4 regions of the Paenibacillus sp. EB106-05-06-XG162 genome follow, and region 2 is predicted to be linked to each of the others. Evidence: riboswitches for the same ligand, from Rfam matches in the RefSeq annotation. Region 2 holds a riboswitch; each other region holds the start of a gene.

Region 1 (7,845 bases), on a different contig from region 2:
TGATGAAGCGAAGATGCTGGGCGGTATTGGCCCATGCGGACGTATTCTATGTTGTTCTTCCTGGCTTGGAGATTTCGAGCCGGTCTCGATCAAGATGGCTAAAGACCAGAACTTATCCTTAAATCCAACGAAAATATCCGGTTTATGCGGACGCCTCATGTGTTGCTTGAAATTTGAGCATGATAACTATGAAAGTGTGAAGGAAGAACTTCCAAGCACCGGTAAAATCGTTATTACTTCATACGGTGAAGGAAAAGTCGTAGGTATCAATGCTGGTGAGCGTACAGTTCACGTTCAAATATTTGATTTGGGTAAAGTGAAAGAGCTTCCTTTTGATGATGTTGTGGTAAAATAAGTACAATTGATTGCTCTGGGGTGGGAACTTGGAGAAAAAAGAGATTTTCACACAAATTCATAATATTGAATCACAAGCAGGGAACCTGCATGAGCAATTGGGTGAACTGAAGCTTGTGGTTAAGCAGTTATTAGAAGAGAACAAACGGTTAAGTATGGAGAATCAGCAGCTGAGGCGCGTGCTTCGGCGTGAGTCCATGCCACAAGAACAACACGTAGCAGTCGAGGCTGTGAATCAAGCTGTTACCAAGTCGTCGAAAGTTCCGGTAATTCATCCGGAAGCGATGGCGAACGCAGCTAGTGCGATTGTCGGTGAAGGCCATGATAATTTGGCGCGTTTGTATCACGAAGGTTTCCATATTTGTAACGTATATTACGGACATTTGCGGACCGAAGGCGATTGCCTGTTCTGTCTGTCATTTTTGAATAAATAACGACCGTAGGTAGACTCTGCCTACGGTTTTTTTTAATTGATCCGAGGAAAGGAACGTATGAATGTCATGGAAGAACTGAAATTACAGCCATCGGAGCGGGTGGATGATTTATTAACGCATGAGCTTCGAATTATTCAGAGTGATGAAGTGTTCAGCTTCTCGATGGATGCGGTCTTATTGGCAAGGTTCGCTGCTGTTCCGAAACGTGGGCGAATACTTGACTTGTGTACGGGTAATGGTGTGGTCCCACTTCTTCTCTCGACGCGGACAGAAGCGAAGATTGATGGGGTAGAAATTCAATCCCGTCTGCATGATATGGCATGTCGCAGTGTTGAGCTTAATGGGCTGCAGGAGCGAATTCACATCGTTCAAGGGGATTTGAAGACGTATTATCAAGAAGTCGGATATGAAATCTACGATGCCATTACCGTTAATCCGCCTTATATGAAGATGCTAACGGGGGAGCATAAGCTCAATAGCCATCAAGCGATGGCAAGGCATGAGCTTGGTTGTACGTTAGAAGATGTCATTGTCGCATGCAAGCGGCTGATTCGGACGGGTGGGAAGGTCTCGATGGTTCACAGGCCCTCTAGACTTGGCGAAATTGTGAGTATGATGCGGGAGCATAAGCTTGAACCGAAGCGGATACGTTTTGTACATTCACGAATCGACCAGGAAGCGAATATGGTGCTCATCGAAGCGATTCGTGATGGTAAACCAGACCTTCGGTTATTACCACCACTCATTGTCTATAATGAGAACAATGAATATTGCGAAGAGTTATTGCAAATCTATTATGGGCCTAAAGTGGGGAGAGACAGATGACTTGGAATTTACAGAAAAGCTTTCAGAGAGGATCTGAACCGCAAGCAGGTACATTATATTTGGTGGCAACGCCAATAGGTAACTTGGAAGATATGACGTATCGTGCTGTACGCACGCTGCAAGAGGTCGATGTGATTGCCGCAGAAGACACCCGTCAGAGCCGCAAGCTACTCACACACTTTGAGATTCCGTCCAAGACATTGTACAGTTATCATGAGCATAATAAACATGCTAGTGGTCCAGAGCTGGTACGTTATTTAATAGAAGGAAAAAATATTGCCTTGGTCAGCGATGCCGGTCTACCCGCGATTTCAGATCCTGGGACGGATCTTGTAGCGTTGGCGATTGAGAACGATATCTCGGTCGTACCGATACCAGGTGCCAATGCAGCGCTATCGGCTTTAATCGTATCGGGACTGCCTACAGAACGGTTTACCTTTGTCGGGTTCTTACCTCGGGATAAGAAGTCGGTTGAACAGGTCTTGGAATCTCTTCGCATGTCTGAAGGGACATTATTGTTCTATGAATCACCCCATCGTGTGTCGAAGACATTAGAGCATATGCACCGGGTACTCGGGAACCGCCGAATTGTGATGGCCAGAGAGCTGACGAAGAGGTATGAAGAGTTCGCACGCGGGACCATTGAAGAATGTCTCACATGGCTTGAAGAACATCCACCGCAAGGGGAATACTGTCTCGTTCTTGAGTCTTCCGATGGCTCGGCATCTGCCGATCAGACGGTATGGTGGGAGTCCCTGTCTATTGAGGCGCATGTTGCGCATTATGAGGAGCGTAACGGGGGTAATCGCAAAGAAGCCATGAAACAAGCCGCCGCAGATCGCAATGTATCGAGAAGGGACATTTATAACTCTCTCTTATAAATGGAGGGTTAGGCTTTGAATTTCAATAAAGGTTCAAAATCGGCTTATCAGCACCTAAAAGTTTTCGAAGAAAACTACTTCGAAAGCGTATGCTTAGGTTGCTTAAAACTTAAGAAGGAGAAGCGGAGTTTAGGCAAAACCTAAATGAGCATCTGAAATGTTTCCAAAGGAAACATACATCGTAAGCATATGCAGTTCGAAGTTGAAAGCAAGATTCGACGTCGAAACAACCTCCCGAATCACATCATGATCATAAGCCGATTTTGAACTACCACTTGGAGAAAAAAAATATACCTTCTGGGCAGGTTAGGCCACCGAAGGTACCAAGGAGATATAAAAAGGTTAGAATTAATAAGTTTGGTAAATCTATTATATACTAATTTTTTTATTTTGTCACAGGTGTTGGGATATCTGATAAGCATTCGTGACAAATTATTTTTCCCTTAAAGTATGTAACGTTCTCGGCATTACCACAGAAGATACAAGCAGGCTCGTATTTCTTAAGCATAATACGCTCACCATCAACATAAATCTCAAGCGCGTCTTTTTCTCCAATGCCTAATGTGCGGCGTAGTTCAATCGGAATAACGACGCGGCCCAATTCATCAACTTTTCTTACAATGCCCGTACTTTTCATCATTTTGTTATTGCTCCTCTCACCAATTAAAGAATCGACAAATGTCGACATAGTTCTATGTTTTTCATGAATATAATAGTACCAAGCATTCCCAAAATAGTCAACCTATAAAATCGATGCTAGACCTAGCAATATATGGGCTGCTACTAATAGTAGATAAATCAAGGGAAGACGGGTTTTTGGGTCTGAAAGTCTACGAAAATGAATTGGAAAAATAAAACTGACACGATTCGACAAAATCTATAGTTGTACGACTTTATTCTAGTTCGATAGGGAGGGTATGAGATATGTATAGTTTACAATTACAAGAAGAAAAGGTATTCAAAGACCCAGTACATAAATATATTCATGTGCAGGATCAGACCATTTGGGACTTGATCAATGCCAAAGAATTTCAGCGATTACGCCGGATACGGCAGTTAGGAACGTCTTATTTAACCTTTCATGGGGCGGAGCATAGCCGATTCTCGCACTCCTTGGGCGTGTATGAGATTACGCGCAGAATTATTTCGCAATTCGAACGAAGCGGGTATTCAGATTGGCCGCAGGAAGAGCGGCTGCTTGCGCTGTGTGCAGCGCTGCTACATGATCTTGGCCATGGACCGTTCTCGCATTCGATTGAAGAGGCGTTTCAGATGCATCATGAAGATTGGACTTGTCGAATCATTCGAGAGAACTCGGAAATCCATGAGGTTCTACGACGAATATCGGATGATTTCCCGGAGCAGGTTGCATCTGTTATTCAGAAGACGTACGATAAACCTATTGTTGTTCACCTTGTATCCAGTGCACTCGATGCGGACCGTATGGACTATTTGCTTCGAGACGCGTATTTTACCGGTGTGAATTACGGGACATTCGACATGGATCGCATACTTCGGGTGTTAAGACCTTATCGAGGTCGCATTGTTGTGAAGGAGAGCGGTATGCATGCGATTGAGGATTATTTGATGTCGAGATACCAGATGTACTGGCAGGTTTATTTCCATCCTGTGACACGCAGCTCTGAAATTATCCTGCGACAAATTTTCAAACGGGCACAAGAATTGTATGACAACGGATATTCGTTCCAATTCATGCTCGAGCCATTACCTTCTTTATTTGAAGGAAAAATTTCAATGGAACAATATATACGCCTCGATGAGGCTTTGATTCAGACGGTATTTATGCAGTGGACGCAGGAGCAAGATGAGATCCTTGCGGATCTGTGCGATCGGTTCATGGAACGTAAATTATATAAATATGTCACGTTAGATCACTTGGATGATCAGCAAAAAGATAAGATATATGAGCAATTCGTACATGCCGGGTTAAATCCAGCCTACGATCTGGAAATTGACTCGCCAACGGACTTATCCTATTCGATTTATCGCTCAGGAGAACATCCGATGGGCAAGCAGATAGTGCTCTTGGATCATCATGAACAGCTTCGGGAAATTTCCGAAGTATCCGAAATTGTGCGTTCAATCAGCGGCATTCGCAAAGGCAAATTTCGTTTGTATTTTCCTGAAAATAAACTACGCGCCGTTGCCCACCTGCTTGATCGGGAAATTTCTAAATTATTCGATGTGCCAACGACATAATCAAGGACAAAAGATATCAAATTAAGACATTAGAAGGGGATTATGGACTGATGTTATTCGACACACATACGCATTTAGACGCTGAACAATTCGACGAAGATCGGGAGGAAGTCATTGCAAGAGCGCTGGAACAAGGCGTTACGCAGATGGTCAATATCGGGTTTAACCGTGAGACGATCCCGACGACCATGAAATTGGCGGAAAGCTATGATTTTATCTATGCTGCTGTAGGCTGGCACCCGCAAGACGCGATTACGATGCAGCCTGGTGACCTCGAGTGGATTGAAAAGTTATGTGCACATGAGAAGGTTGTTGCGATTGGTGAGATCGGACTGGACTACTACTGGGATACCTCACCAAAGGATGTGCAGCATCGCGTATTCCGTGAACAAATTCGGTTAGCAAAGCGTCTTAATATGCCGATCGTTATTCATAATCGGGATGCGCACGAGGATGTCGTTCGCATTTTGCGCGAAGAGCATGCTGAGGAATGTGGAGGCGTAATGCACTGCTTCTCCGGCAGCTGGGAAATTGCCAAGCAATGCCTAGATTTGGGATTCTATATTTCATTTGGCGGCCCCCTTACATTCAAGAATGCAAGGGTTCCCAAAGAGGTCCTCGCGAACGTTCCGAATGACCGATTTTTGATCGAAACGGACTCGCCATATTTGACGCCGCACCCCTATCGCGGGAAGCGAAATGAGACAGGTTATGTACGTCTTGTTGCGGAGGCGGCAGCGGAAATAAAAGGGCTAAATTTGGAAGAAGTTGCTAAAATTACGATGAAAAATGCCCAAGCCTGTTTCCGGTTAGGATGAAAAACGGTGAAAAACGCATGAAAAACTTAATAAACGGGTGAAATAGGTAGTTTTCATCTCAAAAATCGAAGAATATTACAAAATTTTAACCATTAATATCTAAAAATGAGTTTGATGCCTTCTTTACAAGCATGGAGCATTCAGAGTATGATTCAAATCAGAGTTTGAATATTGTTCCATCCATTTTGTATCGCTGAGTCTCCAAATTGGAGAGCGGGGGAACCGATATGGACCTTCTCAGGAGGGTTCGTAATTGATTTCTTAATGGGGTGAATAGAGGGCTTCTCGCCATGAGCGGGATAGCAATCTTAGGGCGACTCTCACGTCCGAATCCGACAGCTAACCTCGTAAGCGTGCAGGGAGAGGTACCCTCGTGCGGCCATCAACTATTGTTTCCAACAGGAAGCCACGAAAGAGACCCTCTTTACGCTAGGCTTCTTTTCTTTTGAATAAAGTTGAGTAGGACGTCATACTGTTACAGAACAGGAGGTGGGGGGACGTACCTAACAGAGGATGGTGTACAGCTGTCACATGCAGGTTGATGCGGCCGTTGTGCAAAAATACAGTATATAGTCTTCGTCAATTTATGATCATGCGTAACACCTGACGGCGGGACTATGAAGGAGGTCTGAAGACGTGGGCGTTTTCCAAACTAAGGAATCCCATGGTACACGATCATCCAGCATGTCTTTCGCATTGCGATGGATGCATGAAAACGTGCGTTTGATATCACTCGTGGCTCTACTGTCACTCGCGATGACTTTCATGTTAATGGTGGTGCTGAATGTTTACGCCAAGAAGGATATTTCTCTGGTCGTAGACGGACAACATATCCAGGTCGAAACGACTAACACAGTATTACAGCACCTACTGGATGAACAAGCTATACAAGTCGGCGCATACGACAAGCTGTCGATGCCGCTCCAATCGGAGCTCAAGGATGGTGACAGCGTTGAAATTACGCGTGCGGTTCCCGTTCTTGTCACAGCAGATGGTCAGACAAAAAACTTGTTTACGACCGAAAAAACAGTCAAAGAAGTACTCGCAGCTGCGAATATAACATTATCTGAAGACGATAAAATTACACCTGCGCTGAATACACCGATTTCGAACAAACTGGAGATTAAGATTACACGCGTCAGTACGAAGTTGGTAAACCGCGAAGTATCGATTCCTTTTGAATTCGTCAAAAAGCCCGATGCAACGCTCCTGCAAGGCAAACAGAAGCTAATCCAAGACGGAAAGTCTGGACTTGTTGTTCAGAAGATTGAGAAGGTCTTCGAAGATGGTAAGTTGGTTTCGATCAAAATGGTTGATAAGGCCTATAAATCCAAGGCAACACACAAGATCGTTGCTTATGGTACAAAGAAACCTGAGGCTAAAGTCCGAACTTTGTCTGCTGGCGGACCAGGGGTTGCGAAAATTCATAGCCTTGGTAAAGAAGTGAAATATGCAAAAGTGCTGAAAAATGTAACGTTAACCGCCTATTCTTCGGAAGAAGATGGCATTGGAACGCGGACGGCTTCAGGCGCGACCGTAACCGAAGGGCGCACAATCGCTGTAGATAAGGACGTCATTCCGATTGGCTGGTGGGTATACATCGAAGGAGTCGGATTAAGACGAGCGGAAGATACAGGTGGCGCTATTAAGGGCAATAAGATCGACGTGTATATTCAATCCCTAAAAACAGCGAATAAATTCGGCCGTAAGAAGGGGCATACCGTCTATGTGATTGGACCGGTCAAACCGTCGGCGAGCTAATGAGGGTCGTAATTCTAGGCCATGCTTCATTTGCCAATCGTGTATTAATCATATAGTATTATCCATAACAATATGCCATGATAAGAAGAGGGAAACCTCTTCTTTTTGTATTTTGCGGAAGAAAAGAAAGGAAGCGGATTGTACATGATTAAGGAAGTCATCGTGGTCGAAGGGAAAGACGATACCACGGCCATTCGGCGGGCTGTAGAGGCCGATACGATCGAGACTGGGGGGTCTGCCATTAACAATGCGATATTAAAGCGTATTGCGCTGGCTCAGGAGCGTCGAGGCGTGATCATTCTGACGGATCCGGATCATGCCGGGGAACGTATTCGCAAGATTATATCGAATCGTATCCCGGGCTGCAAGCACGCTTTCTTGAAGGAAGCGGATGCCACCTACAAAGGGGACATCGGTGTAGAGAATGCATCGCCTGAAGCGATCCGGTATGCACTGGATCATCTGCGAACGGAATATGAGAAGAATGAACAGCTCATCGATTGGAGTGATCTGATGGATGCAGGACTAATTACCCATCCGAATGCAGCGAGT
Region 2 (7,845 bases):
GTACTCAACGCTAGAGAAGCTGCGTGAAGGCGCTGCGAAGAAGAAGTATAAGGCAGATGTGCCTGTGACGACGTATCCTTTCGCCAAAGAAGAGGACATGCCTGTGGGGGAAGAGGCGGCGAAAATTACGATCAACTTCCTGCTCAAGAACTATAAAGTGACCTATGATTATGATGCGACGAGCAAGCGTTACAGCCGTTCGATCAACGGACAGCCGCATATCGATCTGAATACGAAGGAGACGCTTACGGCGACGAATGTCGTTGTGCTGGGAGCAGATCATCGTACGCTAGACGATGTGGGACGCTTGGATGTGAATTTGATGAAGGGCGGAGAAGCCGTACTCTATCAACGCGGCAAAGCCATCTCTTGCACGTGGTCGCGCAGCAAGACAAGTGATGTCATTCGATTGTATAAGGATGGGCAAGAGTTGCCACTCTACCCAGGGAAGACAATTTTCAACATCGTTCCAAACACTCCAACATTTGAGAGTCATACCCAAGTGGGATAATTTGTTAAATCCGGCAAGGATTCCTTGTCGGATTTAATTTTGTCGAGCGGACTGGATAATTGTAGGCGAATATCGACAAACTGTTAAAAGAAATTCACGATTTTGTTTTACAATTCCTTTACAAGCACTATGTCACTTGTGATAAGATAACAAAGGTTATAATTCTCATTATTAAGGTAATCTAAGCAATTTGAAGCAGAGGGGACAGCGTATGTTTAAGAAGAACGATGTATTTTTTCAAAATCTGCAAAATATGGCCGATGCCATTGTCCAAGGCGCGGATATTTTTGCGAAGTATGTAGCAAAGCCAGGAGATACGACAGCTTTCACCAAAGAAATGAAAGAGCTGGAGTCGAAATGTGACGTATTCACCCATACGATTATTAAAGAGTTGAATAAGACGTTCATTACGCCGATTGAGCGTGAAGATATTATGTCGCTGGCTACCTCGCTGGACGATGTGTTAGACGGGCTTGAAGCTTGTGCATCGCGCTTTGATATGTACCATGTGAAGGAATACGATGCTTCGATCGAACAATTTGGTAAAGTGCTGCTCGATAGCGCATTTGAAATCCAAAAAGCGATTCGACTATTGTCACAGAAAAAATTGCTCGCGATTCGCGAACATACGATCCTTATTAATGACCTTGAGAACCAAGCAGACGATATTCTGCGTAAGAGTATCAAAGATCTATTCGCTGCGGTGAAAGATCCGATTGAGCTGATTAAGAAAAAAGAAATCTACGAGCGTCTGGAGCAAACGACGGATAACTGCGAAGACGTTGCTAATATTCTTGAAACCATTATTATGCGCAACTCCTAAGGTCGCGTGAACGATAGGTGAAATAAAGGAGGACAGAGTTGCGCGGGAACACCTAAATAGTGTGTTTCAAAAAGTTACCTTTTTGAAGAACCTCTAGTCGTTCTGTGCAATACATTTCTATGGATCATACAATGATCGTTTTAGGTATTGTTATCTTACTAGCTCTAGCATTTGACTTTATTAACGGATTTCACGATACGGCGAATGCCATCGCGACATCTGTCTCGACGCGCGCACTCAAGCCGCGGCATGCGATTCTGCTCGCAGCAACGATGAATTTCATCGGTGCCTTGTCCTTTACCGGGGTTGCGAAGACGATCGGGGGAAGCGTCGCAGACCCCTCCAAGCTGGATAATGGGGTAGAGATTGTAATAGCGACCTTAATCGCCGCGATCATCTGGAACCTTGTGACTTGGTGGTTCGGAATTCCTTCGTCCTCATCCCACGCACTCATTGGTGCACTCGCGGGTGCAGTCTTTATAGGAGCGGGTTCAGACAGCTTGAACTATGCCGGGTTTACGAAAATCGTAGAAGGACTTATCTTCTCACCGCTTATTGCATTTGCTCTTGGTTATATCGTGATGACGATCCTGAAGTTTATTTTCGGTCGAATGAGTCCGCATTCGGTCAATAAAGGCTTCCGCACAGGGCAGATTATGACGGCAGCGCTTCAGTCTTATACGCACGGGACGAATGATGCGCAAAAGGCGATGGGGATCATTACCTTCGCTCTTGTCTCAGCAGGAATACAAGATAATTTGGATGTTCCGTTATGGGTTAAAATTTCGGCGGCAACAGCGATGGCACTCGGTACATCTGTCGGCGGGTGGAAAATTATTAAAACGATGGGTACGAAAATCTTCAAAATCGAACCGATTAACGGTTTTGCAGCGGATTTATCGTCAGCTGCTATTATTATGACTGCAACGCTAGCGCATTTGCCCGTTAGTACAACGCATGCGATTACCTCAGCGATCCTCGGTGTAGGTTCCGCGAAGCGTTTTTCGGCGGTAAAATGGGGCCTAGCAGGTCGTATTGTCATCTCTTGGATCGTGACGATTCCGATTGCATTCGTGCTTGCGATGGCCGTGTTCAAAGTGATTGATCTATTATTTTATAGATAAATGTGGAGAGAAGCTAACCTTCGGTGAAGAGGGTTGGCTTTTTTTGTATGGCGGTGCTCCGATGCATGTGCATTCATCCTGAAATTTGCGCGAAAGTGATCTAACGAGCGAAAATAGGAGGTTTCGAGAGATTCGTGTCATTCATAACGCTTTCATGACGATTTCCAGTATTTTCAGATTCCATTTAGAACCAATTTAAGGTTTTACAAGTTGCAACGCGAGGAGTATGATACGATTCATGAACATTGCTGAGTCCTTGCACGTGCAAGGAGCGGGGGAACCAATAAGTCATGAACCTGTGGCTCGTGTGAGAGCGAGAGCAGGAACATGTGGGGTGAATCCTTGGTACAACGGTACCGAGGTAGGGTGACTCTCACCATCCGAATCCGACAGCTAACCTCGTAAGCGAATGAGAGAGGATGAAGGAAAGTGTAGACGAATGTTGGCTGCAGATGCGAAACAGATCTGTGGTTATGATGTGAAATAGATTGATGAAGCTATGAAAAATGTTTTACATGTCTTTAACGCTGAGTCTTTGCTATGGCAAAGAGCGGGGGAACCAACGGTCAGCTGAGCTGACCATGGGGTGAATCCGAGGCACCGTCTTGTACGGCGCTAAGGTAGGGCGACTCTCAAGGCCCGAATCCGACAGCTAACCTCGTAAGCGTCTCGAGAGAGGCAACTTGAACGTATTCAATGAGTGCGCAGCATGGTGATTCGCCATGCCCATTATTGAAGCCGCGATGGATAACCTCCCCCGCAGGCTTCTTTTTTTATGCCTTTTTTTAGAGGGAATGAAAAAAATTAACTTTTTTCACGTTGATTAAAATGTTGTTGAAAAGGGAGATCGACTATGAACTGGGGAATGGATTTATTGCAAATCGTGATTGTTATCGGGCTGCTGCTCTTGATCGTGAAGCCGCTCGGTACGTATATCTATCATATATTTTCGAACGAGCCGAACCGGAGTGATCGGATATTTGGTCCGGTGGAGAAAGGGATCTTCTGGATGATCGGGCTGAAGAACCGCGGCGATATGTCTTGGAAAAGATATGCGCTTAGCTTGCTCCTGACGAATCTCGTATTAACCTTGGTGGGGTTCGGCGTCTTGCTGACACAGCGCTGGCTGCCGCTCAATCCGAACGGCATTGACAATATGGAGCCGACGTTATCTTTTAATACGATTATCAGCTTTATGACCAATACGAACTTACAGCATTACAGCGGGGAGTCAGGCTTATCTTATTTCTCGCAAATGATCGTCATCATGATGATGATGTTCACCTCAGCGGCTACGGGTATTGTGGTGGCGATTGCCTTTATCCGCGGATTAACGAAGAAGGGCACAGGGCTAGGCAATTTCTTCGCGGACTTCGTGAAGGCCCATACCAGATTGTTGATTCCAATGGCGATCGTAATGACACTGGTGCTCGTTGGACTCCAAGTGCCGCAGACGCTAGACGCTACGGTTCAAGCGCACACGATTACGGGCGAGACGCAGCAGATCGCGATTGGTCCTGTAGCATCGCTCGAGTCGATTAAACATTTGGGGACGAATGGCGGCGGATTTTTCGGAGTGAACTCCTCGCATCCATTCGAGAATCCGAACCCGCTTACGAATGTGCTCGAAATGTTGATGATGTGGTGTATCCCAGCATCCTTGACGTATACGTACGGACGATTCGCTCGGAATCAGAAGCAGGGCTGGATCGTGTTCGCCGTTATGAGTATCCTGTTCGCAGCTTTCCTAAGTCTTGTGTATATCTCGGAAAGCAACGGCAACCCGGTCTTGAATACGATCGGTGCAGACACATCTCAAGGCAGTATGGAGGGGAAAGAAGCACGATTCGGGATTGCGCAATCCGCTCTATTCACGACCGTGACGACTTCGGCAACGACGGGTACGGTCAACAATATGCATGATACGTTAACGCCGCTCGGTGGTCTTGTCCCGATGTCGCTCATGATGCTGAACGTGGTGTTTGGCGGTGATGGTGTAGGGCTCGTCAATATGCTGATGTATGCGATCCTCGCGGTGTTCTTGGCTGGCTTAATGGTCGGTCGTACGCCGGAGTTCTTGGGTCGGAAAATTGAACCGCACGAGATGAAGCTGATTGCGATTGCGATTCTCGTCCATCCGCTGATCATCTTAGGCCCGACGGCCATTGCTTTCTTAACCGATCTAGGATCGGGTGCCATTACGAATCCAGGGTTCCACGGCATCTCGCAAGTACTCTATGAATACACCTCATCGGCAGCGAACAACGGCTCCGGGTTCGAGGGCTTGGCGGATAACACGCCGTTCTGGAATATGACGACAGGGATTGTGATGTTCCTCGGTCGATACGTCTCCATCGTGGCACTGCTCGGTGTAGCAGGTTCGCTCGTGCGCAAGAAATGGGTGCCTGAGACAATTGGGACATTCCGCACCGATAACAAGCTATTCGCCGGGGTGCTGCTCGGAACGGTCATTCTCATTGGTGCATTGACGTTCCTGCCTGTACTCGTCCTTGGGCCGATTGCAGAGTTCCTGACATTAGGGTAGAGATCAATTAACGAGGTGAAAGAACATGGATTCGACCATGAAACGTAAATCATTAATAACTTCAGATATCGTGAAATATGCGCTAGGCCAGAGCTTCGTCAAATTGAACCCGCTGATCATGATCAAAAATCCGGTCATGTTCGTGGTAGAGCTAGGAACGTTCATCGTCCTGCTGTTAACGCTGTTTCCATCCGTATTTGGCGCGGAAGCGAATTTCGGCTTTAACTTAACGGTATTCATTGTCTTGCTGTTCACCGTCTTGTTCGCAAACTTCGCCGAAGCGATCGCAGAAGGACGTGGGAAAGCGCAGGCGAATGCGCTGAAGCAGACGAAGAGCGACGTGATGGCGAATAAAGTGCAGCCAGGTGGTGGCGTGAAGCAAGTGCCAGCGACAGAGCTTCGTAAGGGGGATGTCGTCGTCGTATCCATGGGCGAGATGATCCCTGGAGACGGTGAAGTGATCGCAGGGCTGGCGACGGTAGACGAATCCGCGATAACCGGTGAATCTGCGCCAGTCATGAAGGAAGCGGGCGGCGACTTCAGCTCGGTAACGGGCGGAACGCGGGTTGTCAGTGACCAGATTAAAGTACGGATCACGAATGATCCGGGTGAATCGTTCCTCGATCGCATGATCTCCCTCGTCGAAGGGGCCGAGCGTCAGAAGACGCCGAACGAAATTGCGCTTAATATTTTGCTCATTACTTTGACCGTGATCTTCTTAATTGTAGTTATGACGCTAGCGCCAATTGCCAAGTATGTAGGGGTCGACTTAGAAATTCCGGTGCTGATCTCCTTGTTAGTCTGCTTGATCCCGACGACCATCGGGGGCTTATTGTCCGCGATTGGGATCGCGGGGATGGACCGCGTGACGCAATATAACGTACTCGCGATGTCCGGGAAAGCCGTTGAAGCGGCAGGGGACATTAACACAATGATTCTGGATAAAACCGGGACGATTACGTTCGGGAATCGGATGGCGAGTGACATAGTGCCCGTGGGGAAAGCCACGGTCGAAGAAGTATCCCAATGGGCTGCAGTGAGCTCCATGCAGGATGAGACGCCGGAAGGCCGTTCTGTGCTGGAGTGGGTACGAAAAGAAGGTTATGCCTTTGATGATAAAATTGCGAGAAATGCCGAGTTTATCGATTTCAAAGCCGAGACGCGGATGAGCGGCGCGGACCTAACCAATGGATGGAAGGTTCGTAAAGGTGCAATCGATGCGGTGAAGCGATGGGTACTGGATCAAGGCGGCGTGATTCCGGCTGATCTGACAGACAAAGGGAACAAGATCGCCTCGGAAGGCGGAACGCCGCTTGCAGTAGCGGTAAATGATCGATTGTTAGGCATTATTTATTTGAAGGATACCGTCAAACCGGGGATGCGCGAGCGGTTCGAACAGCTTCGCCGTATGGGCATCAAGACGATTATGTGTACGGGCGATAATCCGCTCACGGCTGCGACGATTGCGCGTGAAGCAGGTGTAGATGACTTCATCGCTGAGAGTAAGCCGGAGGACAAAATCGCTGTCATTCGCAAGGAGCAAGCGGAAGGCAAGCTCGTCGCGATGACAGGCGATGGCACGAACGATGCGCCAGCGTTAGCGCAAGCGGATGTAGGGCTCGCAATGAACAGCGGTACGATTGCGGCGAAGGAAGCAGCGAACATGGTGGATCTGGATTCCGACCCATCGAAGATCATTGAAGTCGTATCGATCGGGAAGCAGCTGCTCATGACGCGCGGTGCGCTGACGACGTTCAGTGTGGCGAACGATGTGGCGAAATATTTTGCGATTATCCCCGCGATGTTCATGTTGGCCATTCCGGAAATGCATGTGTTGAACGTGATGGGGCTCGGGTCACCGATGTCCGCGATCTTATCGGCATTAATATTTAATGCGGTTATTATTCCGCTCTTAATCCCGCTTGCGATGAAGGGTGTAGCGTATCGGCCAATGAGCGCGAGCAAGCTGCTGAGCCGGAACCTGTTGATCTATGGTCTTGGCGGCGTGATTGCGCCGTTCATCGGGATTAAAATAATAGATTTGTTCGTTCATATCTGGATTTAGCGTGGCATGGAGAGAAGGAAGGATGGAATAATCATGAATATGAATCTGCATACAAATACAAATGTTGAGGTGCCTGCCCGAACGTCGGTGGGCTCGATCATCTCGGTAGCTATACGAATAAGTCTTGTCTTTATTATCCTCTGTGGGTTGGTGTATCCGCTCCTATCCACAGGCCTTGCGCAAGTGCTGATGCCGAAGCAGGCGAACGGCAGTCTGATCAAGGACGCGAACGGTACCGTCATCGGTTCCGAGGTGATTGGGCAGATGTTCAAGGATCAGAAGTATTTCCAAGGGCGGGTATCCAGCATTGAATATAACGCAGCGAGTTCGGGATCGAACAACTATGGGCCTTCGAACCCCGATTTGTTGAAGCGGACACAGGAATCGGCGGCGGAATGGACGAAAAATAACCCGGATGTGCCGCTCAGTGAAGTGCCAATTCAACTGCTCACGAACTCGGGATCGGGCCTAGATCCGCACATATCACCAAAGAGCGCCGAAGTACAAATTCCGCGGATCAGTAAATTGACGGGGATCAGCGCAGGAGAGCTGGAGAAGCTTGTTGAAAGCCATACCGATGGCCGTGACCTGGGTGTGTTCGGGGAACCGCGTGTGAATGTATTGATGCTGAATATTGATTTGCAGAAATTAATGAAATAATGCGGATGTGTCCACTCGGTCGCTTGGATCGGGTGGACATATTCATGTCAACATATAAGCCAAAGGGGTAGGGGCATGGAGCAGTTTCGAAGGAAAACACCGGAGGAAATTCTGGAG
Region 3 (7,845 bases), on a different contig from region 2:
CGTAGACGCCTTACACTTGCAGCTTTTGATTTGCAAAATAGTAGGCTCAGGGTGATCGACATCGCAGTAAAATACGGATACAGTTCACCCGATGCGTTTACACGTGCATTTATAAGCTTACATGGAACAACCCCAACCGAAGCAAGAACTAACAACCGTTCACTAAAAGCATATCCTCCAATGACCTTTCGATTATCTATAGGAGGTAGTGAGCCAATGAAGTATAGGATTGAGTATAAGGATTCGTTTCAACTGGTTGGGATCACGAATCGTGTTACAGCAGTAGATGTTGGGGAGCATCCAGGTGTAGAACAGGTTTGGAAATCAACAGAGATTGAGACGTATGCCGAACTAAAATCTCTTAACAATCAAGAGCCTTACGGAATTCTACATGTGAGTTTTGGAGAAGGTGTACGTGAGAAGCGAGATTATGATTATTACTTGGCCGTGGCAACTACGAACCCTTGCCCCGAAACCTTCTCACAATTCATTGTGCCAGCTAAGACATGGGTAGTATTTGAAATGAAAGTTCCTTGGGAAAAAGAAAAATGGCATCGCATCTATGGGGAATGGTTTCCTTCCTCAGGATATGAGCAAGTTGAAGGACCTATGATACAGGTTGGTCCTGAAATCCAAATTGGCGTTGAAAAACAGGTGTTTACTGAAGAATTGGATGTCGAATTATGGATTCCCGTTACTAAGGTTCAGCATAATAGATAATTGTACAGACTGCCGATATTGAACGGCAGTCTTGCTGTGTTTTAAGAAAGGTTCATTGAAGTAACGGGCAGTTTAATGAAAAGATATTGAGTTAATTTAAAAGCTATTAAGCTAGCAGTACACTATACCGCAATAAGCATTTGGGAATAAGGTTAATTATTACATTTTTGTATCTTTTATTGGTGCATATCGGTATTCGTCTAGACAGGAAAGATAAAGAGGATAGACCCCACGAATAGGAGTTGATTTGCTTTTGAGAGGCTATTTTCTTGATGAAAGGCTCATAAATAGTGCATTGTATTATATGGTAGTGCAGAGAATATATAGATAAAAATTTAAAATATTGAATTTGTGAAAAGGTTGACATCGATTACTCGGTATATTAAAGTATAAATAGTTACAAAATATTAACCAATTGCCGAATTTCGTTTTTGAAAACGGGGGAACCATCCCGGGTGAATTATTCTTGTAAGCAAGAGAATATAGGGAACCTTTAACCGAACCCTCAGCTAACTCCGTAGGCATCGAAGGGAGAACAAGGTTCTGAAGAAACTCATCTTATCTTTATTAGGAGCTGCAGTCGTATTCACTGCCGCTGCACCAAGTACATTTGCAAGTGAGGTTAAGCTAGAAAGTGAAGTGAATCACGTACTAGGGACACCATATTTATGGGGTGGTACCACTGTTGCAGGGTTTGATTGTACCGGATTTATCTTGTATGTATTAAAAAAATTTGATGTGACTGACCTACCGCGCACATCCCAGTCACAGGCTAAAGTAGGGACACCGATAGCTAAAAAGAACCTACGAACGGGAGATTTAGTGTTTTTTAATACCTTAGGTACGGGTATCTCCCATGCAGGAATTTACATAGGTGACAATCAATTCGCTCACTCCTCTAGCAGTAAGGGAGTAAGAATAAGCAAGTTGACGGATACGTACTACCAAGATCGTTATGTTACAGCTCGGCGTGTAGTAGATGAAAAGAGTTATCATGAAATGGTGAATTAGTGTTTGCATGAAAAAGGATAAGCCTGATCTATACCCCATAGAGTAGACACCTAAAAAAGGTCTACTCTATGGGGTACTTTTCTATATACTTAAGGAAATAAAAATTCGGCAGTAGCGGCTTTGGATGAATTCGAGAGGGAATGGGGCAATAAATATGCCTATACCTCATAATACGATTGGGCAGGATAGTTTAAAACATTTTCAAATGAGATGATGTAACTAATACGGTAAAATCACGTCTATATATAGGTGATTTTATGTTAAAAGGAGCTTGGGATGCGTCGAAAAAAAACATTTATTATACCTGTTACGGGATTTTTAGCTTTACTGGTAGTGTTCATTTATTTAACTCCATTTGTAGGAAACCTAGTAGCAAATACAAGGTTTGAAGGATACGCTAGGAACGTTGGTATTAGAATAATTAAAAAATCCCCACCTCTTCCCAGTGTTGCTTCGGGGCAAACTCAAATTCCAGTTATCCAGAGTAGTTATTGTTGGGGCAATTTAGGATGTGCAGATTATGCAGGAGGAAATACAATGTTAAGAGGCATTACACCTACTGCTATAACTCCTGAAGGAGACATTACAGTTTCTTTTGCTTATAAACCAGCACCTAATGGGTTGAACATTCAGCAATTTGTCGATGATAAAACAATACCAATTCCTTTGAAAAATGGATCTTTTAATGCTCCAAAAGAACAAGGTACTTATTACTACGGGATTTCAGCGTTCTGGACAACCGATGATGGTGAATTTTCGAAAGGTGATACATCAGCAGTTTTTGTTATTGAAGTTAGATGATTGAACTTACGGGCAGATTTATTCAGTTCAGAAATAAACAATAAATGGTACAATCAACTGAATGTGGGTTATGATAATGTGAGGTGAGATGAGGTGAAAAGAGTATGTTTGTACTTGCTCATACTAGTGACGATGGCTGGATGTAACTCAACATCAAAATCAAACACAACGTCATATTTGATGATTATTAATAAGGACATAACAGGAAAGGAATACTGGATAACCGCTACTGACCCCTTCGCTAAATCAAAACAACAATTTAAAATAACAATTGATGATGAGAATACTTGGAATCTTATTGAAGAAAATCATGAGTATCTGGCGAGTTACGAATACACATCCTTAGAAAAAACGGTGAACCTGTTAAGTATAAAACATCCTTCGAAGCCAAAGTAAGGTTTTGTCGTGATATTTCGCTAACGGGACACGATAGTTGAATCATGATATAGAGGCAGCTGGTCAAACGATTAACATGTGTCGCAGCCATTGCCGGACTGTCCGCAAAAACGGTCGATACCGCGAGCGCCTTTGCCTACCCGATTATCTTCCTGCCATTTATCAGCTCGGCGTTTGTGCCAACCGAGTCGATGCCGACCGTCGTTCGCGTCTTTGCCGAAAACCAACCGGTGACCTCGATCGTGGAAGCCATCCGCGCATTGCTGTCAGGGCAGCCGGTGGGTAACGATATATGGATCGCGATCGCGTGGTGTGTTGGAATTATGCTCCTGGCTTATATCTTTGCAATGAGAGCGTATAAAAAGCGAGTATAAAAAAAGACATTCTAGCTCTTGCTTGCGGGGGAACATTAATTCAATAGTATTTTGGAGGCAGCCGGCATTTTGTGTTGGATGCCTTTCTTAGTTAATGGGCAGATTACGTTAACTAAAAAATAAAACCGGTACAATCGTTCTATGTCCTTACAACCAATGGGGGACATCCATTTCCATTTGCCATTTACTCGGATGTTAACGCAACTATATTTTCAATTATCCGTCTGTAACCATGATCATACCGACGAATTGTGGGGTGTCAGATAAATGAAAAAAGTGTTACCGATTGTTTTGTTTATATGTATGATCGTTAGTGTTAGTGTACTCAGCCCTAATAAGGTTTTCGCATGTAGTTGCGGCGAACCTAGCGTCCAAGAAAGATACGAGCAATCTAGCGTCGTGTTCACTGGAACTTTAGTCAGTAAAGATAAAGAAGGCGGAAATATTTTTAGTGTAGATAAGGTATGGAAGGGAAGCCTTGAAGATGGTTATGTGCACAGTGGCTTCTATGGGATGTGTGGGACTGAATTTGATGTCGGAAAAAAATATTTAATTTTTACATATAATCATAAAGGCAAAGAATTAACCAGTCTTTGCAGTGGCAATAAACTGATTACTGAGGCAAGCAAAGATATTAAAGCGCTAAACCAATTAACCAATCCCGAATGGGGAAATATATATTTTCTGATATTTTCATTTTTATTCGTAGCAGCAATCTTAATAATAATATGGAGGGTTAAATTGAGGTTCAAAAATAATTAAGAATTTACAAGGGCAAGATGGAGGTCAGTTTTTTCACATTTGATGTTTCTCCCAAAACGGAATTAATAGATGAGATGTTAATAAGTTTATTCACTGAACTAAGAAAGCGATATAAGCTTGGGATCGTTACAAATGGGATATACGATCCTAAATAGAAACAAGGAGCAGGATGCCACGGCAGCTGCTCCTTATTGTATTATGCTATTGGGCAGATATGTTGATAAGCGAAGGATATGGTATCTTGAGAAGGGAATGATTGTATGGCGTGGGCATCAATTAGAACGTTTCTGAATATCCCGGAAAATCTTACTGGAAAGAATGTTAATATTGCGGTTATAGATAGTAGGTTTGCACATCATCCAGATATATCGTCAAATCAGCAACGTGATACATACATTGTAAAAATTTCAGACCCTCTTGCACAGCCTGTTTTAATGTTATCAAATGAAGGACCTTGGAATAAAGGATTGCACGGACTTTCGAGCTCTGCCGCCGCAGCCGGATCCGGGCAACTTTCCAATGGTCATTATTCGGGTGCAGCACCAGCTGCTAACCTCTACTTGCTGGAGACAGGTCCATTCTATACTCCTGATGAAGTTGAAGAAAAGGTTGGCATGGCTCTGGAATGGCTAAGAAAAAATTGGCGTACATATAAAATCCGTGGTGTTGTATTGACAGTCACAGCAACACGAGATACAGGATTACTACCTTGGCAAGCAGACCCTGTTCGTATTTTATGCGAGGAATTAGTTGACGATGGGCTATTGGTTGTTTCATCATCCGGAAATACGAAAGAGTTAACCTGTAATGGTCCGTCAGCATCTCCCTCTGTACTGTCTGTTGGTGGTGTCATTGTTCCAATTGATGCAGATTTTCATCATGCACAAGCTTATCATGGGTGCAGAGGAAATACTTTTGAGAATAAATGGGTACCAGAGATCCTTGCTCCTGCGGAAAACGTTGTTTTGCCAACGCCTTTTCAGTCAGAAGAAGAACGGCTGAATCATTTCACAGCTCCTTATGATGGCTTACCTGCTGATTATGCGAGAACGGAAGGAACATCTTTCTCAGGCCCGATTATCCTGGGTGCCGCTGCATGTATCTGGGAGGCTAAGCCGTCATGGTCCGCGTTTCAAGTAAAACTAGCCCTCCTTAGGTGCAGCAGTTTTTCTCCACATGTATGGAACGAGCTGCAGTCCGGGCTAGTAGATGTTTCTGCCACAGTGAACTTTTCGTTCGAAAATGAACGACTGCCTGCTACCACTCCATATTTACTATGGAAGAGCTGGAAAAGAAGAGAGGATACAGAACGTTTATCCGCAGTAATGAGTCAGGATGATGAGGAAGCTCTTACAGCGCTATTATCTTATTTTTCCGAGACTCTTCCGTTGGAAATGTCTCATCATGCTCACACATTATTACAACACGCTTCATATAAAATTCGTGCTGCGTCAATTATTCTTTTGTCTTACAACCCTGAGTTTGTAACAAATGATGACTTACGACAATTATTTAAAGATAACAACAGATATGTGCGAATGGGAGCTCTACATGCATTCAGCAGGTGTCCGGACTTGTGGGAAGAATTGATAGAGGATCTTGCTTGTCTTTTTTCTGATATTGATTTAGATATCCAATATTTTTCAATGAATCTTGCAGCGAGAGTGAAAAATCCTTTCTTTGTAAAACCTCTCATTTCAGGGTTAAAGAATGATGCGTTAAATCAAAGAGTCTCTATCTTTGGTCAACGATGCAATACGCTTGAACAGATTACCGGTATGAATTTCGACTCGGAGCCTGAGTGGCGTGAAGGTCAGTGCTGGTATTCGGAAAGAAGTACCGAGACAAGACTCGGTATTGCTCAAAAGTGGTTAGAGTGGCAAAAAGGCAATTTAATAAGCTAACTGTTTTTTTGCTTCAAGCCCCTGTGCCGTCATATATGTAAAGTTAAGTAAAGGTATTCATTGCCTATAACCCAGCAATTTCCCAATGTTATGATATTTTCATATCAGATGCGCAGCTGATGTTATTACAATGTGAAGATGGAAGGGACGATCAAATGATGGGTAAAGATAATATCATTAAAGCGATGCTCTCTGAAAAGGTAAGTATGACACCTAATGGATTTGTTGCAGATCATTTAAGCCCACAACAGTTTGCAGATAGCTACGAATTGTTTTTTGACAAGATTCTTGAGATCAGTTCATCAGATATAGCGGGAGTTGAAGGCTATGGTGAATTTAATGATGATTGTAAAACAGAATATGGGACCTGCAGGGAATTTTTGATCGATACATTTGCAGATGATCATGAGGGGTATTGGTTTAATTGGAGGGAAATGTTCGAAACAACGGTTTTAGAACGTGATTTCTTTGAGAAATACTTTAAGGAAATGGAGGGTAGAACTCGTTATTGTGAAGGAAATCGATATTTAGTTTATAATAATACGTTTTTCGAGAATATGATTACGGATGGGAAGACGATTGTCGGTTTCCCTGATTGGAGCAGATCCGGCATTTGCGATTTCCTATTGGATTTTGCCATTATGGACTTAAATAAGCCTTACTTGAAGATACCAGAACTGTTAGCTGAGTATTGTAAGAAAAGGGATATCGTCATACCGGATTTTAAAGAAAGATACTTATGTATGGCTTATTATAAAGGGATCGATACCTTGCGTTGGCATGCATCAATTGATGACACGGAATCCTGCATGTCCATCATGAAATCCATCAGCGAATTGAAAGATCGACTTTACGTCTTATAGATGGTGATGATATGAAATATGAAAATGCTGGCGATGTGATACCAGAGGAGCTATTGAAAGAAATCCAGAAATACGCGGCAGGCAAACTTCTTTATATTCCTACTGGTGAAGAAAAAAAGGCTTGGGGTGAGACGTCCGGTTACCGAGATCAACTCCAGAAACGCAACCTCATGATTCGCAATAAGTATGCTCATGGCGTTACGGTTTCGGAACTTGCAGACGAATACTTTTTATCCTTGGATTCCGTAAAAAAAATCATCTATTCGAAGAAGAGCAATAGACATTTATCATATGCTCCGACTTTGGAGTCAGCTGTACAGTATGCGAATGACGGGATGTTGGAAGAATGGATTCAATGCTATCTGCTGCTTACCCGAAAAGTTATTCCCATTCTACAAGATTTCGTGAAGGAAGATCATCTATATATTGGCGTCGTAAAGTTTCCACTGCGTCTCATTCAGCGTGATGAAATAGAGATCGAGGAAAACCATGAAGCTGAAGATGATGACCATGCAGCCGCTCCGCCACCGCTTCTCGTTCAGTACGAAGAAGGCAAATTTCATTGCATCGTTCAGAAGAAGTTATTAAACGTATTAAAACAACGCAAAGTAAATGCTTATCCGACCATAATCGTTATGAAAGGTAATGACGATTATAGAAGGTTTATGAAATACTACGGAACCATATTCTTTTTTGTTGATAAAGTATGATTTTGATAATAGAGATAGTAATTCCACTATAAAGTCACGAAGGCAGCCGGTCAGCACGATCGGTTGCTTTTGTTGAACGAACGGGCAGTTATCTTCAACAACTTTGAGTACTTGTAGGTTCCTATCCTACTGGATGTAAATTGGAATATTATAGTATAATTATTGAAGCATTTAGCAAAAGGGGGAGTTGGTTGTGCGAGTTGTCAAATTTGATTATCCTGTGAATGAAATACCCTATAAAGAAATAGGGGAACGTAATTTAAAATTCTATATATTAGAGCCTGACTCCCGCAAAAAGGACAGA
Region 4 (7,845 bases), on a different contig from region 2:
TCGCGCCAGCCCATCGTAATGAATCCAAAATCCTCATCATTTCTATAAAAATCCTCATTAAAATAGTTATCGCACAAAAGGAAATAATAGCTTCTGATTCTCCGGCCATAGCATGTTCTCCAGATCAATAACTTTAATCCCGGTGTCGATGCGGTCTGCAATTTTGCGACCCTCGATCAATTCAACCGCATATTGTACAGCTAAGTATCCATTATTAAAGGGATTCTGAACGACCAAGGCCTGCAGGGTACCATCCTGAAGCATCTCCAGTGTCTCTTGCGGACTATCGAATGCAATCACCTTCACCATCCCACCTAATCCCGCCTCTTTTACGGCTCGGCCTACTCCAATGGAGGCTTCCGCGTTCAAGGTAATGATCCCATCGAGATCCGGATAGTCCCTGAGCCAATCCCTCGTCATTGCAGAGGCCATCTCCCTACTAGATTGGCAATAGGCTATATCCAGGATTTGAACATTCGGATAGCGAGCGACATAATCAAGCAGACCTTCCTCACGTTGATTCGCGTTACGCGCTTCTTGCACGAAGTTCATCACAGCAATTTTCCCGCGACCGCCTAACAAATGAATCATTCGTTCAGCAGCACGCTGTCCGGCTTCATAGTTATCCGTGCCAATATAGCTCTTCACTCGTGCCGAACCGACCTCGGAGTCTATTGAGATGATGGGTATGTTATTATTAGCCGCTCGGTCTGTAACCTGTGCGAGCCTCATATAATCACTTGCCGCGAGCAGCAAGGCATCGGGATGTTTCTGAATTGATTCATTCACGAGGTTTATCTGACCTTGAATATCATCTTCATTCGGAGGTGCAAGGAAACGGAGATTTACGTTAAATTCCTTCGCAGCGACCTCTGCTCCCATCCGCAGCGTACTCCAATAATCACCGTGATTCATCTTCACGATCAGATCAATATGCCGATCATGATTATCCCTGAGCAGCCCCCCATCAACAGAACATGAGGTTAGCAGAAGGCAGCCGATCATCCATGTGACGAACATGCCTTTCCTAAGCATTATGCCTCACCTTCTTCCTGCGATCGTTCTAATGGAAGAGTGATCCGTACGGTCGTGCCTTCTTCCAGCTCACTCTCGAATTGGATTCCGTATTCCGAACCATAATGCAGCTGAATCCGTTGATTGACATTGCGCACTCCAACACCGGACCCCTGCGAATTTGGTACCCCATGCAACAATAGTCGATCCAAGACGCCCTGCGACATGCCAAGTCCATTATCCGTAATTTCAAATAGGAGATGACCTGCTTCTACTCTCGCTATAATTCGGATCATTCCCATATCGGCCATTTGTTCAATACCATGCACAATCGCATTCTCAACAATCGGCTGGAGAATCAGCTTCATCGTGAGGCAAGGCAAGACCTGCTCCTCTGCTTCAATCGTATAATGGAATTTATTCTTATACCGGATGGTCTGAATAATCAGATAATGCCGGACATGTTCCAGCTCTTCTTGTACGGTAATGAAGTTCTTACCTTTGCTAAGACTAATGCGAAAAAAACGGGATAAAGAAGTAATTGCCGAAACCGCCTCGCCGCTATGCCCTTTCTCGACCAGCCGGATGACAGAATTGAGCGTATTATAGAGAAAATGGGGATTGATCTGCGCTTGCAGCACATCAAGTTCGCTCTTCCGCTTCGCTTCCTGCTCGACGATGATCTGATCCATCAGATGCCGAATCTGCTGCAGCATGACATGATACCGCCTTGAGAGCTCTTCAACTTCATAGATCCCGGATACAGGGATCGGTGTATTCAGATGGCCTTCACCCAACATCTTGACGGATTTGGCTAATCGCTGAATCGGTGATGATATTCGCGCGGAGACGAAGATGGCGAGGAGTAGAACAAAAATTATCACAACGATCAAGAACCAGAGCAGAAACGTGCTCAGCTCCGATTTCGTCGTGAGAAGCTCATCTTTATAAGCGACGCCAATCACCTTCCAGCCAATGGGATTCACGGTCTTGATCGTGATCATACGCTGCTCCCCATTCAATTCATCTTGGTAACTCCCGTACGAATAGGTAAGTACACGCTCCAAATCCTCGTATTTCAGACCGGCATAAATGAGCTGCTGCTGCGGGTGATAGACAATATTCCCGTAGGAATCAATGATATAGACATATCCTCGCTTCCCGAATACCACTTGTCTGCTAAGCTCATCAATCGTCTTGAAATTCATGTCTACGACCAATACCCCTTTGCTGTCCATACCATTCTGCTGATAGGCTATTTGTTTACTGAGAGAGACAGCCCATTTGTACTGTGTCTTGAACAGGTTCTGAATATGGGGTGAGGATACGGATAATTTATCCGGATCTTCTAATGCTGAATTGAACCAGCTCTGCCGCTGAAGCAACGTATTAGGCCTCATCGCAAGCTTCGGAATATTCACCACACGCTTACCATCCCTGGTGAATACGGCGATGGATATCAAATCTTCACGCGTCTTCATGATTGAGTTCAATTGTTCTTCGAGTATAGGGTTCGAAAAGGAAGAACTGCGATCGATCGTCTCTTCTACAACTTCAAAAATGCTCGTCAAGTTCTTGACGTACATCTCCAGATTGTATTTCACCTGTTCGACGACCTGTCCCATATTTAATTCTGCAGTGTCTTCTGCCGTATTCGAAAATTTGTTATATAACATGAAGCTGACAATCAAGACGGTAACGACCGTAATGAGTATGAAGAAAAATGCAATTATGAATTGTATACGATTGAAATACTTCATGCTCGGGCACCATTCCGATAATCTTTCGGCGACATGCCGAACTTCTTGCGGAAGCAGAAGCTGAAATAATTCGGGTCACTATATCCAACATACTCCGCAATTTCAAACGCTTTCATATCTGTCGTGCGGAGCATCTCCTTCGCGGCTTCCATACGCAGATCCAGCAAATAATTCACGAACGTGGTTTTGACTTCTTTCTTGAAGATACTACTGAAATACCCCGCGCTAATATGGAGATGCTGGCAAATTCGCTGAATTGACATGTCGCTCTCAGCAAAATGAAGCTTGATATACGCCTTTGCTTCATCAACGAGTTTTTTGTAGCTGGTCTGGCGGTCAACAGCGATATGATCCATTAATTGCAGGCATATATCCGTGATCCATTGCCTCGCTTCCAGTACATTATTGCACTTGTAGATTTCAGCAATTGGCAATTGTGCGCTGCCGAACAGAGTCACGAGTTCAACCTCCATATCCTTAGCAACCCGGATGATGGCCATCAAGATTTCAATACAATAGATTTGAAAATCTTGAATCGAAAATGTTGCCTCTTCTACAATATCAAATAAAAGCTGAATCATTTCCTGCGCTTCCTCTGCCATCCCTACTTTGATGCACCGTACGAGCGCCTGTTCTTTCATCTCATCGAATAAAAGCGGGTTACGACGCTTCGTCTCAACGTCTTGGATCCAGATTACACGATCATTTCCAAGAAGCAATCGATAATTGAGCGCTTGTAAGGCATCAGGATATGATGCGTGTAATGCTGTCAATCTGCCCTGAATCGAACCTACGCCAATCGTCACCGTTAATTTCAAGTATTTATATACGTTCAATCGAATTTCTTCTAGCATCTCCATCGTGACTTGACTGAGGAAATCATCTTGAACATTGTTCAGCATGGTCAAGACAATGACATGATTGTGATGGATGAACACATATCCGAGATGATGATTCCGTACAATCTCGTCTGCAATATTTAGCATCGCGAATTGCAAGAGATAAGCATCCCTCTGCTCCAAGCGATGGTTATCGATTTGAATGACTGATATCATATAACAGCTTCCCATAAGCTGAAGATCGTACTGAGTGCACTTCTCACTAATTTCGTGCTCAGAACATGGGCGCGTGATCAAGGAGGATAGGAACACACTCTGCAGCACAGGCAAACTCTTCTGATACTTCTCTCGCAATGCATTTAGATTCTGCATGTCGAATAATTCTTTATCCATCTGCTGCTTTACTTTCGTAAGCGCTTCCATCAAGTCGGAAGCGGAGAACGGCTTAAGCACATATTCATCAATATGAAGCTTAATAGCTTTTTGCGCATATTCGAATTCATCATACCCGGTCAGAATAATGATTTTGATCGATGGATACGTCTTACGAACCCATTCTGCCAGCTGGAGACCATTCATAAATGGCATATGGATATCCGTCACCACAATATCAGGCATGACCTTCTCAATTTGCTCCATCGCTTCTTTTCCGTTCTCCGCCCGCTCTACCACTTGGAAGCCGTACGATTCCCAGTCGATCTCTTGCAGCAATCCTTCTCTAACGTCTTCTTCATCATCCACGAGTATCAAATTGTACATGTTGCGGCTCCTCTTCCTGAATTCGAAAAAAAACATGAACCTAAGAGTAACCTCTGTAAGTTCATGCCTTGAACACTACTATATAAAAATAGGGGAAAATACGCCTTTCGGCAATACCTTTTGCAAAACTTCCGAAATTATTTCCATCATATAACGTTCTGGCTTCGCAATCTAGCGAAATACATCGCTCCTGAACATGGTTTGTGCTATGAATCGTTGTGATCTCACTCATTCGCATAATCCTCTTTACGTTGATGATGTATCATCGGATTGAGGCTTCTTGTTGTTCTGCAGCACTTGCAAATACGCATCTAGCCGGTCATATCGGTCCTCCCACAAACGTCTATAAGATATGAGCCAATCATCCATTTCTTGAAAAGGTTCTTGGCGCAGTTTATATATCCTACGGTTGGCGTCTGCAATCACATCAACGATCCCGGCATCTAGAAGTACGCGTAAATGCTTGGAGGCTTGAGGCTGCCGGATACCTAACCGTTCACTGATCTCTCCAACAGTAAGAGGACTGGATTGCAGCAATTCGACTATTTGAAACCGGTTCGGCTCGGCAAGGGCACTGAATATGCTTGCTTTCATCGATGAACCCGCTTCCTTCCTAAATAAAACTCATGATTTGATGTACTAATAATATATCACGATCGGAATATTCCTGTAAAGGAATATAATGGGATCGTCATTCATCTTTAAATCAAAAAAACTGCCTCAACGAATTGAGACAGTTGACAACCGACGAATTATTTCTTCAAATGATACGGTACAGTCGTGATTATCACATTTCGACGGAACAGCAAGTGTGCACGAATCATCAAGCTCGACTGGTTATGCAAGATATTATGCCAGCCTTTCTTCGGAATAAACTGTGGGATAATGACCGTCACCTGATAGTTGGATTCGCCGGCTTTACGCTGAACGGTATCAATAAATTTCGTTAATGGATTAATGATATTTCGATACGGTGAATGCAAGGTCACAAGTCTCACGTCAGGCTGCCATTTGTTCCACTTTTCCTCGAAAATCAATTCATCTTCTCGTTCGAAAGGAACGTGTACCGCAATGATCTGGTGAGGTGACAATGACTTCGCGTAATTCAGCGAGTTCTCAACCGCATGTGTAATCCCTGCGACTGGAAGAATAATGACATTTCCCTCAATCGGTGGGGCAGGCTCACAATCTGTAATGCGAAGCTGCTCGCCCACCGCATCGTAGTGCTTCCGAATTTGATGAAATATAGCAATAATTATCGGCAAGAAGATTAATACGGACCACACCTGTGTAAATTTGGTGACGAAGAACACGAGTGTGACGATCAAGCTAATCGTAGCGCCGGTCGTGTTAATAATAAACTTGGTAACCCAGCCTTTCGGCTTCTCACGGATCCACTTCAGCAACATCCCGGTCTGAGACAGTGTAAATGGAATAAATACTCCGACGGCATAGAGTGGAATGAGATGTTCCGTCTTCCCTTTGAATGCAACAATTAAGATAATGGACATGACCGCTAAGAAAATAATACCGTTCGAATATCCCAATCGGTCTCCACGCATGGTGAACATTCTTGGGATGAATTTATCTTTGGCTAGATTAACCGCTAGCAATGGGAAGGCAGAATACCCTGTATTCGCCGCAAGGATCAAGATTAATGCCGTCGTTCCTTGGATGAAGAAATACATAAAGTTCCTTCCGAAGGTCTGCTCAGCGATCTGTGATACAACCGTAACCTCTGCTTTAGGAGAAATTCCATAATAGTACGCTAAGAAGATGATCCCTGAAAATAAGAGCGCGAGTAATGATCCCATTGCAATTAACGTCTTCGCTGCGTTATTCGGTGCAGGATCCTTGAAGTTCGGTATCGCGTTCGAGATCGCCTCCACGCCTGTTAAAGCTGAACTTCCTGATGCAAATGCTTTTAAGAGCAGGAACAAACTGATTCCTGCGACCGGTGTCCCGATTGGGGCATGCAGATCAGGGGATACTTGACCTGTCAGGATATTATAAATGCCCACGCCCGATAAAATGAATAAAGCAAGTACGAACAAATACACTGGATAAGCCAAGATAGAAGCTGACTCCGTTACGCCCCTTAAATTTAAGATCGTAATAAACACAACAAATAGAATGGCAATCCCTACGTTATGTTCATGCAGACTTGGAAATGCGGACGTAATGGCATCTGTACCAGCAGATACACTTACGGCAACCGTAAGAATATAGTCAACTAATAGAGAACCGCCCGCGACCAACCCAGGGTACATGCCAAGGTTTTCCTTGGATACGACATAAGCCCCACCACCGTGCGGATATGCAAAAATAATTTGACGATAGGATAAAATTAGAGCGGTTAATAGAATTAAGACATCTATTCCAATGGGGATCGAATACCAAAATGCAGCTGAGCTAATGGTGATCAGAACAATTAAAATCTGCTCTGGACCGTATGCGACAGAGGATAAAGCATCTGAAGACAGAATAGCTAATGCTTTCGTTTTATTGATTTTTTGTTCGCCCAATTCCGTTGATTTGAGTGGTCTTCCAATTAATACTCGTTTTAAAATGGATAACATCGTAAGTATTGCTCCCCTTTTGGTTAATACAACTTGTAATCTGAATATGTGGCTATAATGCCTTGTATCGCAATGTTTTATCCATGTCAAAGACCAACCTCCAAGCCGTCATTTACGCATTTTGACAATAAAAAACCACAGAGGTGTGAACCTCTGTGGTCATATTGACACGATCACAGTATTCATATCCTCTCTCTCGATCAACGCTTACGAGGTTAGCTGTCGGATTCGGATGGCGAGAGTCACCCTACTGCATAACTGCAGATTCACCCCATGTGATGATACATTTATATCCATCACGTTGGTTCCCCCGTTTTCCCTAACGGAAAACTCAGCGAATATAAGAATTTATTGTAATGATTTATCTTGTAATGTTCATTTCCAACATTGAATATTACGCCATATTGATATCCTTGTAAAACGCGAAAAAGATGGCTGCAAATAAAAAAATGGGCGATTTTAATACCAAGAAAACGTTTACTTGTATCTTGCTCTTTCATTATCTATTTCACACGCCGTAATTCTTTATTTTTTATAAAAAATCCTCATCTGTCAGGTCAGCCTTGACAGTCATGGCAACTTTGCTCCCTGCAGCTGCAGCATAGATAACTTGAGAAGGTCTTACATAAGCCGCGTCTCCTGCTGCGTATAGACCTGCAACAGAGCTCCTACCTGCTGGATCGGTCACAATACCCCCGTATGCTGTCGTCTCATAGCCAAGCTGTTCACCAAACACAGCTTTAGGTACGAAGGTAGGGGTAATAAATCCTCCGCTCCGCTTGATCCAAGTGCCATCAGTAAAATGAACTTCTTCCAACATTCGATTCTTACCTGTAAAAGCTTTGATTGGTTTATTCATGATGCGAATTCCTTTGGATGAGAGGATATCTTGTT

What was found. Region 2 has a riboswitch for cyclic di-AMP ahead of kdpA (potassium-transporting ATPase subunit KdpA). Riboswitches for the same ligand answer to the same signal wherever they lie in the genome.
Region 1: it holds a riboswitch for cyclic di-AMP, as region 2 does, so the genes downstream of both, AC3WU2_RS28680 (resuscitation-promoting factor) here and kdpA (potassium-transporting ATPase subunit KdpA) in region 2, are expected to answer to the same signal.
Region 3: it holds a riboswitch for cyclic di-AMP, as region 2 does, so the genes downstream of both, AC3WU2_RS18625 (C40 family peptidase) here and kdpA (potassium-transporting ATPase subunit KdpA) in region 2, are expected to answer to the same signal.
Region 4: it holds a riboswitch for cyclic di-AMP, as region 2 does, so the genes downstream of both, AC3WU2_RS15425 (APC family permease) here and kdpA (potassium-transporting ATPase subunit KdpA) in region 2, are expected to answer to the same signal.

Annotation. Positions count from the first base shown of each region.
Region 1 covers NZ_JBYTDT010000024.1:54,455-62,299, reverse strand. Annotated here, with positions in the region: gene AC3WU2_RS28715 (PSP1 domain-containing protein) at 1-355, shown strand, start outside; gene AC3WU2_RS28710 (initiation-control protein YabA) at 384-788, shown strand; gene AC3WU2_RS28705 (tRNA1(Val) (adenine(37)-N6)-methyltransferase) at 846-1,613, shown strand; gene rsmI (16S rRNA (cytidine(1402)-2'-O)-methyltransferase) at 1,610-2,494, shown strand; gene AC3WU2_RS28695 (AbrB/MazE/SpoVT family DNA-binding domain-containing protein) at 2,880-3,134, opposite strand; gene AC3WU2_RS28690 (HD domain-containing protein) at 3,419-4,714, shown strand; gene AC3WU2_RS28685 (TatD family hydrolase) at 4,765-5,532, shown strand; cyclic di-AMP (ydaO/yuaA leader) riboswitch at 5,714-5,900, shown strand; gene AC3WU2_RS28680 (resuscitation-promoting factor) at 6,169-7,293, shown strand; gene rnmV (ribonuclease M5) at 7,438-7,845, shown strand, end outside.
Region 2 covers NZ_JBYTDT010000018.1:76,352-84,196, reverse strand. Annotated here, with positions in the region: gene AC3WU2_RS26370 (DUF3048 domain-containing protein) at 1-511, shown strand, start outside; gene AC3WU2_RS26365 (DUF47 domain-containing protein) at 723-1,334, shown strand; gene AC3WU2_RS26360 (inorganic phosphate transporter) at 1,454-2,458, shown strand; cyclic di-AMP (ydaO/yuaA leader) riboswitch at 2,695-2,881, shown strand; cyclic di-AMP (ydaO/yuaA leader) riboswitch at 2,974-3,141, shown strand; gene kdpA (potassium-transporting ATPase subunit KdpA) at 3,324-5,003, shown strand; gene kdpB (potassium-transporting ATPase subunit KdpB) at 5,029-7,068, shown strand; gene kdpC (potassium-transporting ATPase subunit KdpC) at 7,102-7,728, shown strand; gene AC3WU2_RS26340 (histidine kinase) at 7,804-7,845, shown strand, end outside.
Region 3 covers NZ_JBYTDT010000009.1:505-8,349, forward strand. Annotated here, with positions in the region: gene AC3WU2_RS18620 (AraC family transcriptional regulator) at 1-720, shown strand, start outside; cyclic di-AMP (ydaO/yuaA leader) riboswitch at 1,127-1,259, shown strand; gene AC3WU2_RS18625 (C40 family peptidase) at 1,264-1,731, shown strand; gene AC3WU2_RS18630 (hypothetical protein) at 2,008-2,532, shown strand; partial or broken gene AC3WU2_RS18635 (ABC transporter permease) at 3,000-3,302, shown strand; gene AC3WU2_RS18640 (hypothetical protein) at 3,570-4,064, shown strand; gene AC3WU2_RS18645 (S8 family serine peptidase) at 4,325-5,968, shown strand; gene AC3WU2_RS18650 (hypothetical protein) at 6,124-6,831, shown strand; gene AC3WU2_RS18655 (CD3324 family protein) at 6,843-7,541, shown strand; gene AC3WU2_RS18660 (alpha/beta hydrolase) at 7,735-7,845, shown strand, end outside.
Region 4 covers NZ_JBYTDT010000006.1:151,612-159,456, reverse strand. Annotated here, with positions in the region: gene AC3WU2_RS15445 (substrate-binding domain-containing protein) at 67-1,035, opposite strand; gene AC3WU2_RS15440 (sensor histidine kinase) at 1,035-2,774, opposite strand; gene AC3WU2_RS15435 (response regulator) at 2,771-4,372, opposite strand; gene AC3WU2_RS15430 (ArsR/SmtB family transcription factor) at 4,619-4,966, opposite strand; gene AC3WU2_RS15425 (APC family permease) at 5,125-6,951, opposite strand; cyclic di-AMP (ydaO/yuaA leader) riboswitch at 7,140-7,298, opposite strand; gene AC3WU2_RS15420 (NAD(P)/FAD-dependent oxidoreductase) at 7,484-7,845, opposite strand, start outside.